DNA from 4 places in the Pseudomonas sp. S04 genome. Region 3 is predicted to be linked to each of the others. Evidence: riboswitches for the same ligand, from Rfam matches in the RefSeq annotation. Region 3 holds a riboswitch; each other region holds the start of a gene.

Region 1 (2,199 bases), 800 kb from region 3:
GCGCGGTGTAGCTTCTACTTCCTAAGACGCTGACGAAGTCAGCAATCTTTTGATCTGGCTCTGGCTCTGGCTCTGGCTCTGGCTTTTGATCCTGGGCGCCCCGTTAACCACGCTGGCCGAACGCAGGCTTGAAGCCGTGGGTAACCCGGCAGGACGCCGGGTTAGCCGCCCCGCGCCATGGATGGCGCGTGGCGGCGGCCCACGGATTCAAGCCGGAGTGAGGGAACACCGAGCCTAAGCGAGGTGCCGAGTGGTGGGGCAAGAGCCTTTTGCTTACTTTTGGGCTCCTCCAAAAGTGAGCCGCTGTAAAAGCGGAACCATAGGAGGCCATTACCGCAAAAATGGATATGTACTCGGTCTAATCCAACACCCCAGAGGCCGCCACACGAGCAAGCCCCCTCGCCACAGACCGCTACAAAGTTGTGTAGATACCTATGCCCATCGCGGGCAAACCCGCTGCCACCAGTGTTCCCACTCCCCTGTAGGAGCAAGGCTTGCCCGCGATGGCCGCATTCCTGGCACCACAGAACACGGCATGAACATTGACCCGCCCCGACGCGATGCGTAGCCTTGCGCCTTCGAGGTTCTTTGGCGCGTGCGCCGAAGCTAAGAAGGGAACGCGGTTGATGCCGCGGCTGCCCCCGCAACTGTGAACGGTGCTGTTTCTGCCAGGCCACTGCACGCTTGATCTCAAGCGGCGGGAAGGCGCAGGAACCGCCAGTCGAAAGACCGGCCCACCGTCAGCCAGGAGACCTGCCTCGATCCAGATTCTCACTACAACCGGGCGGGGTGATCCGGTGGCGAACGCTTTCCGCACGCCTGCGCGTTGTGGCTTCTCGTCCCGTATGCCCGCCACCTTGCCAAAGGGCATCCGATGAAAACACTGGCCAAACTCCCCGTCACCATCGTCACCGGCTTCCTCGGCTCGGGTAAAACCACCTTGCTTCGGCACATGCTCGACAACGCCCAGGGCCGTCGCATTGCGGTGATCGTCAACGAGTTCGGCGAGCTGGGCATCGACGGCGACATCCTCAAGCAGTGCACCATCGGTTGCACCGAAGAAGAAGCTACAGGCCGGGTGTATGAGCTGGCCAACGGCTGCCTGTGCTGCACCGTCCAGGAAGAGTTTTTCCCGGTGATGCGCGAACTGGTGGCCCGTCGCGGCGACCTCGACCACATCCTCATCGAAACCTCCGGCCTGGCCTTGCCCAAGCCGCTGGTCCAGGCCTTCCAGTGGCCGGAAATCCGCAGCGCCTGCACAGTCGACGCGGTGATCACCGTGGTCGACAGCCCGGCCGTGGCCGCTGGCACCTTCGCCGCCTTCCCGGACCAGGTCGACGCCCAGCGCAAACTCGACCCGAACCTGGACCACGAGTCGCCGCTGCACGAACTGTTCGCTGACCAACTGGCCAGTGCCGACCTGGTAATCCTCAACAAGGCCGACCTGATCAGCCCTGAAGACCTGGCCCGGGTACGCCTGGAAGTTGCCGAGGAGCTGCCGCCAGCGGTCAAGATCATCGAAGCCAGCAGCGGGCGCTTGCCGCTCGACGTGCTGATTGGCCTGGGTGCCGGTTCCGAAGAACACATCGACAGCCGCCACAGCCATCACGATCACCATCACGACGGTGATGATCACGATGACCACGATCACGACGCCTTTGACTCGATCTCCATCGAACTGCCGCAAGCCGACGAAAGCCTGCTGCTCGATGCCTTGACCCAACTGGTGGTCCAGCACGGCATCCTGCGGGTCAAGGGTTTCGCCGCGATCCCGAACAAGCCGATGCGCTTGCTGATCCAGGGCGTGGGCACGCGCTTCGACAAGCATTTCGACCGGCAGTGGGGCGCGGACGAAGCACGTACCACACGCCTGGTGCTGATCGGCCAGGCGCTGGATGCGTCCTTGCTCGAAGCGCAACTGCGCGCCGCGCTCAGCGTCTGACCCATGCACCTGCTCAGGACCCAGCCCGGCGGTTTTGTTGCCGACGACAACATTGCCGACCTCGGGCAAACCCCCGCCGACCTGGTGATCCTGTGCAGCGGCGACTCCAGCCTGGCACTGTTGGCCGAAGTGGCCCAGCAACTGCCGGATGACTACCCGAGCCTGCGCCTGGCCAACCCGATGCAGGTGCAGAACCATGCGTCGGTCGACCTCTACGTCGACCAGGTGCTGCGCCATGCCAAGGTCATCCTGATTTC
Region 2 (2,199 bases), 640 kb from region 3:
TTGTCGCTGCCGAACACCAGTACGTGGCCATCGGGCAGTTCGGCCTTGCCCTCGGCCTGCAGGCCCCAGTCGGTGAAGCCCCAGTAGTCGTTGTGATTGAGCACCCGGGTGCCGCCGCCTTCGAGGTTGTAGACCCGGGTGTAGCGGGTGTCCCAGTCGTTGACGTGGCCTTTGAGGAAGTAGCTCAGGTCTTGATTGACCTGCTGTTCGAAGGTCGCCGTGGCGATCTGTTGCACCCGGTCGTTGCTGGTGTTGCGGTTGTCCGTGGGGCGGGCGAAGTCCAGGTTGGCGTCGCTGTACTGGTAGAACAGTTCCAGGCGCGAATCGTCGCCGAAGGCCTGGGTGGCCTTGGCGCCAAAGGTGCTGACTTCGTAGCCGCGCTTGCGGTCGGTGGCGGTGCTGCGCATGTCACTGCTGCGAAATGGCTGGTAGCCGTCGGAGACGTTGTGGCTGACGTACGCCAGCAAGCCAAGGTCGCCAAAGCCGTTGCTGACGATCTGTTCGGCGCGCGCGTCGCCGCTGTGGCCCATGAAACTGTCCAGGCCCATGTTGACTTCACCGGAGGTCTCGCGGGTCTGGGCGCTGCGGGTGACGATGTTGATCACCCCGGCCACGGCCTGGGTGCCGAACAGCAGGCTTTGTCCGCCCTTGAGCACTTCGATGCGTTCGATGGCATTGGCCGGCAGGGTGTCGAGGTAGAGCCCACCGTACAGGCGATTGTTCAGGCGCACGCCATCGAGCAGGATCAGCGTGTCGTCGTTGCGCCCACCCAGCAGCGAATAGTTGGCGTAGTCGAAGGGGCCGTTTTTCGGCGCGACGTAGAGGCCGGGCACTGACATCTGCAGCACGCGGGTGATGTCGGCGTCGGGGCCGGCGCGTTCGATCCGGGCGCGGTCGATGATCTCGACCTTGCTGCCGAACCGCGCCATTTCGGCGACGGTGGTGGATTCCACCGACGGGGCGCTGACGAGTTGCTGGTCGAGGGTCATGGCCGAGGTGTCGGCCAGGGCGGGTGGGCTGATCAGGCAGAGCAGGGCGCCACAGGCATACAGTCGCGCAGGACGCTGGTCCTGGCTGGAAGGAGTTGGAATCTGAGTCATTTTTGGTCTTCTCGAAAAAAATCTTCGCAGAAGCACGCAGGAGAAAGTACCGGACACGCGCCAATACCGGCCCATGCCCGCCCACCGCAGGTTTGCCAAACAGAAATTCCAGGCCGGTCTCCGGGCTTGCGAGGCTCGAAGCGTTCACCTTCCCAGGCCTTTGGGCCCAGTGGTCTGTCGAACGCGTCACTCGCTTACCGTTGCGGGGGCAGCACCGGACTAACCCTGAAAGGGCGCACCGGTTTCCCGTTTCACCTCATGCACGGCGGCATGAGACACCTGAAACTGGGCGGTATCTGAACACTCGGATGACCGTTCGTCAAATAATCAGGTGGGCGCTAGGTGCAAGGCTTGCTCGCGATGGCCGTAGGTATCTACACAAATTTGTAGCGGCCTGGGGCGAGGGAGCTTGCTTGCGTGGCGGCCTCTGGGGGGTTGGATTAGGCGGGGTACATATCCATTTCTGCGGTAACGGCCTCCTATGGTTCCGCCTGACGGCGGCTCACTTTTGGACAGCGCAAAAGTAAGCAAAACGCTCTTTCCCCACCACTCGGTGCCTCGCTTAGGCTCGGCATGCCCGTACTCCGACATTGATTTGGGGGGCCGCCGCAATGGGCCCTCCCTGGCCCAGTGCGGCTAAACCGGCGTCCTGCCGGTTTACCCCCCAAATCAATATCGGACTCCGGCCAGCGTGGTTAACGGGGCGCCCAGGATCAAAAACAAAGCGAGGCGGCCTTAAAGCCGACCTGATCGCTGGGGCATGCGCGGTGTGGCTTCTACTTCCTAAGACGCTGACGAAGTCAGCAATCTTTTGATCTGGCTCTGGCTCTGGCTCTGGCTCTGGCTCTGGCTTTTGATCCTGGGCGCCCCGTTAACCACGCTGGCCGAACGCAGGCTTGAAGCCGTGGGTAACCCGGCAGGACGCCGGGTTAGCCGCCCCGCGCCATGGATGGCGCGTGGCGGCGGCCCACGGATTCAAGCCGGAGTGAGGGCACACCGAGCCTAAGCGAGGTGCCGAGTGGTGGGGCAAGAGCGTTTTGCTTACTTTTGCGCTGTCCAAAAGTGAGCCGCCGTCAGGCGGAACCATAGGAGGCCGTTA
Region 3 (2,199 bases):
ATCGCAGCGGGCGATCAGCTCGCCGGGGTTGTGTAGGATATCGAGCATGACGGGGCTCCGAGACTGGCTGCGGATCAACAGTGTGATCAATACGCCTTGATTTGCGTCAAGCACAAACAAAGTCCTGGAAGGACAGACCACCGGTCAACGCCGATCACCAGGTCAGATAGAACATAGCCTTGGCCAGCAGCACGATAACGATCATGTGACAGAACAGGCTGACGTGTATGAACCGCAGGTATCGCGGGCTCATTCGGCCACTTTTGAACAAAAACATGGCCATCAGGAAGTGCAGCAGTACGCTTGCGGCCACCACGATTTTCAAGGCCAGTAATGTGCCGAACGATGAAGCCCATGGTGCGCCAAGGACTGGCAGGTAGCGCAGCCAGACCATGCCCAGCCCCGCACTGAATAACACCAGCAGCACCCACGGCATCAGCGAACGCGCGCGCCGACCGATGCCCTGCTCGACCAGCAGCATGACCCTGGCGGGTAGCTGTTTGCGGATGTTTTCCAGGAACAGGACCTCAAAGAACACCGTGCCGATAAAGATCAGGGCGGCAAACAGGTGCAGCGTCAGAAGAAGCGGATAGATCATGGTGGCTTCGCCTAGAGTCAAGACAACCCGCTACGCCACAAGCGCACGGGATGTCGGTCTCTAGAGACTACAGAGCCGCCCGTTCCATGTGGTTGACATCGATCAAGTAAGCCACAACGCCCCCACTCTGAATCGCCGCGGGTTTTGTAGCCCGTGAACAGAACATACGTTCGCCTCCAACTCCCCAATCGACTACCATGCCGCCGCCGGTTTCCACTTGGGAATAATAGGGAATCCGTGATGCGCGCAACGCATCAAACGGAACTGCCCCCGCAACTGTAGGTGCTGAGCCTGCTCCTTAACTGCCACTGGGATCACCCGGGAAGGCTGGAGCACGCCATGACGCATCAGTCAGGAGACCTGCCGGCGACGCAACAATCACTAACCGGCGGGGTGTCCGGGAGGGACATCCTTGCGCGTGCGTCACTTTGGTGATCGACCCCTGCCCGGCTTTTCGGCAGCGCTCGTTGATGTGTTTCCAGGCCCTACACCCCAGCTCCGTGTACGGTTCAAATGGAGATTGCATCATGCTGCTGCCCCGCGTTGTCGCCCTCGCCACGGGCCTGGGTCTTTGTTCACTGGCCCAGGCTGCGCCCACTCAGTACCCGCTGACGCTGCAAAACTGTGGCAGCACACAGACCTTCGCCCACGCCCCGGCTCGGGCCGTGACGATTGGCCAGGCCGGGACCGAAATGCTCTTTGCCCTGGGGCTGGGAGACAAACTGGTCGGGACTTCCCTGTGGTTCAACGATGTGTTGCCCCAGTACCAGGCGCAAAACGCCGGGATCGAACGCCTGGCCGATAACGATCCAAGTTTCGAGTCGGTAATCGGCAAGCGCCCGGAGTTGGTCGCCGTCGAGCTGGAGTGGATGGTAGGTCCGCAAGGGGTGGTGGGTACACGGGAGCAGTTTGACGAGCTGAAGATTGCGACCTACCTGATGCCCTCGGACTGTGAGTCCAAGGACAACCTGGTGGGGGCCGACGGTACTCGCCTGGCGCCGTTCCGGGTCGACAGTCTCTATAAGAGCATCAGCCAGCTAGGGGAGATTTTTGATGTCCAGGAGCGTGCGCAGCAGTTGAACGCGCAGCTCAAAGCCAGCCTGGCCAAATCGGTGGCCACGGTGCAGAACCAGGACCTGAAGCACACCAGCGCGCTGGTCTGGTTCTCCAGCGCCAGCCTGGATATCGATCCCTATGTCGCCGGACACAAGGGTATTCCCGACTTCATGCTCAATACCCTGGGCGTGCGCAACGTGGTGGAGTCCGACGAAGAGTGGCCAAGCGTCGGCTGGGAAACCATTGCCAAGGCGAACCCGACCTTCCTGGTCATCGCGCGCATGGATCGTCGGCGTTTTCCAGCTGACGACTATCAAAAGAAACTGCAATTCCTGCGCAGCGACCCGGTGACCCGCAACATGGACGCGGTCAAACACAACCGCATCATTATCCTCGACGCCATGGCCATGCAGGCCAGCGTGCGGATGTTCGACGGCCTTGAAACCCTGGCTACTGCCCTCAACAGCTACGACCTGGCGCAATGACGGCGATGCTACTGCGTACCTCATTGGCACTGGCGACCCTGCTGATCGCGCTGATTGCCG
Region 4 (2,199 bases), 1.4 Mb from region 3:
TGGCCAGCACGCCGGCAAATGGCAGGTCCGGCTGATAACGCGCCAGACCCAACGCCAGTGCACCAAAGGTCTGGGCCATGGCGGTGCCGTCGATCACCCCCAGCACCGGCACGCCGAAGTGGCGCGCCAGGTCGGCACTGGACGGGGTACCGTCGAACAAGCCCATGACCCCTTCGATCAGGATCAGGTCAGCCTCGGCGGCGGCTTCCCACAACAGACGGCGACTTTCCTGCTCGCCGACCATCCACATGTCCAACTGATACACCGGCTGGCCACTGGCACGTTCGAGAATCATCGGGTCGAGAAAATCCGGGCCGCACTTGAACACCCGGACCTTGCGCCCCTGATTGCGGTGCAAACGGGCCAGGGCCGCGGTGACGGTGGTCTTACCCTGCCCGGAGGCTGGCGCGGCGATCAGTACCGCCGGGCAAAAACGACTGCTGGTCATGAAAAGAGGCTCACAGCTCGACGCCTTTTTGCGCCTTGATCCCGGCCTGGAACGCATGCTTGATCACGCCCATTTCGGTGACGGTGTCAGCCAGTTCGATCATTTGCTCTTTGGCCGCGCGGCCGGTAACCACCACGTGTTGCATCGGCGGGCGGGCTTGCAGGTCGCTGAGCACCTGATCGAGATCGAGGTAGCCATGCTTGAGGGCGATGTTCAGCTCATCGAGCACCACCAGGCCGATGGCCGGGTCGCGCAGCAGTTCGCGGGACACCTGCCAGGCGGCCTCGGCAGCGGCGATATCGCGCTGGCGGTCCTGGGTTTCCCAGGTGAACCCTTCGCCCATCACATGAAACCGCACCTGCTCCGGGAAGCGCCGGAAGAACAGCTCCTCGCCCGTGCTGTTGCGGCCCTTGATGAACTGCACCACACCGCACTGCATGCCATGGCCCATGGCGCGGGCGAGCATGCCGAACGCCGAACTGCTCTTGCCTTTGCCGTTGCCGGTCAGCACCAGCAGCAGGCCACATTCGTTGGGTGAGTTGGCAATACGCTCATCGATCACGGCTTTTTTGCGCTGCATGCGCGCCAGATGGCGTTCGTCACGATCAGGGGAATCAGTCATGGGGGAGCTCTCCGTTGAGGCTGGATAACGGCGGGCAGGCATAGAAATAGACGGCAAGAAGCCTGGCATCGCCCACCGTGATGCCGCTGGATGGATCAGGCCGGTCTCCGGGCTCATGAGTGGCGCGCTGGCCGGACGACGCGCCTTCCCATATCGGACACCGATACAGTGGCTCAAAGCGTCGTTTTCACTCATTTACCGTTGCGGGGGCAGCGCCGGGATCGTCACCCGTTCTGTCATAGAACGCGCGCTCACCGGCTTCCCTGTTTCACTCGATCGACCCTGGGGTCACCGAGCACCTGAAACAAGTCGCGAAGGTTAGTGGGTTGGGGGTGGAGCGTCAATTAAAGCCGGGCTAATCGGCAGCAAGAATGCAAAGCGCCACCTGACGAATTGAACCTAAGGTCATGCTGACGCCTCTATGGCTTAAGCAGTGCATTCTAAGGGAGAGCCGCATGTCCACGTCCCGCCTCGTTGGTGTCATCGCCCTGGCCGCAGGCCTGGTCGCCTGTGGAGAATCCTCGAGCCTCAGGGTCGAGGATGGCACCGGGCCTTCGCCCAAGCTGCCTGAACCCAACAAAACCCTTATTCCCACGGTCAACATCGCGCCCGCTGTCGGCTGGGCCAATGGCGCCAAGCCAACCGCAGCGCCCGGCACCCAGGTAGTCGCCTTTGCCGAAGGATTGGAGCATCCGCGCTGGCTCTATGTACTGCCCAATGGCGATGTACTGGTCGCAGAAACCAATGCGCCAGCCAAGCCTGAAGATGGCAAGGGCATCCGTGGCTGGGTCATGGGCAAGGTCATGGACCGCGCTGGGGCCGCGGTGCCCAGCGCCAACCGCATCACCCTGCTGCGCGACAGCAACCACGATGGCGTGGCCGAAACCCGCAGCAGTTTTATCGAAAACCTCAATTCGCCGTTTGGAATGACCTTGGTCGGCAACGACCTATACGTCGCCGACACCGATCGTTTGCTGCGCTTCAACTATGTCGAGGGACAAACCTCGATCACCACCAAACCCATGAAAGTCATCGACCTGCCCGGTGGCACGCTGAATCACCACTGGACCAAAAACGTCATTGCCAGCCAGGACGGCAGCAAGTTGTATGTCACGGTGGGCTCCAACAG

What was found. Region 3 has a riboswitch for cobalamin ahead of PspS04_RS14325 (ABC transporter substrate-binding protein). Riboswitches for the same ligand answer to the same signal wherever they lie in the genome.
Region 1: it holds a riboswitch for cobalamin, as region 3 does, so the genes downstream of both, cobW (cobalamin biosynthesis protein CobW) here and PspS04_RS14325 (ABC transporter substrate-binding protein) in region 3, are expected to answer to the same signal.
Region 2: it holds a riboswitch for cobalamin, as region 3 does, so the genes downstream of both, PspS04_RS17205 (TonB-dependent receptor plug domain-containing protein) here and PspS04_RS14325 (ABC transporter substrate-binding protein) in region 3, are expected to answer to the same signal.
Region 4: it holds a riboswitch for cobalamin, as region 3 does, so the genes downstream of both, cobO (cob(I)yrinic acid a,c-diamide adenosyltransferase) here and PspS04_RS14325 (ABC transporter substrate-binding protein) in region 3, are expected to answer to the same signal.

What each region holds. Positions count from the first base shown of each region.
Region 1 covers NZ_CP019427.1:2,451,074-2,453,272, forward strand. Annotated here, with positions in the region: cobalamin riboswitch at 565-775, shown strand; gene cobW (cobalamin biosynthesis protein CobW) at 875-1,942, shown strand; gene cobN (cobaltochelatase subunit CobN) at 1,946-2,199, shown strand, end outside.
Region 2 covers NZ_CP019427.1:3,889,927-3,892,125, reverse strand. Annotated here, with positions in the region: gene PspS04_RS17205 (TonB-dependent receptor plug domain-containing protein) at 1-989, opposite strand, end outside; cobalamin riboswitch at 1,195-1,398, opposite strand.
Region 3 covers NZ_CP019427.1:3,246,099-3,248,297, forward strand. Annotated here, with positions in the region: gene PspS04_RS14320 (CopD family copper resistance protein) at 155-598, opposite strand; cobalamin riboswitch at 789-980, shown strand; gene PspS04_RS14325 (ABC transporter substrate-binding protein) at 1,126-2,139, shown strand; gene PspS04_RS14330 (FecCD family ABC transporter permease) at 2,136-2,199, shown strand, end outside.
Region 4 covers NZ_CP019427.1:4,639,223-4,641,421, forward strand. Annotated here, with positions in the region: gene PspS04_RS20535 (cobyrinate a,c-diamide synthase) at 1-448, opposite strand, end outside; gene cobO (cob(I)yrinic acid a,c-diamide adenosyltransferase) at 459-1,070, opposite strand; cobalamin riboswitch at 1,152-1,388, opposite strand; gene PspS04_RS20545 (PQQ-dependent sugar dehydrogenase) at 1,526-2,199, shown strand, end outside.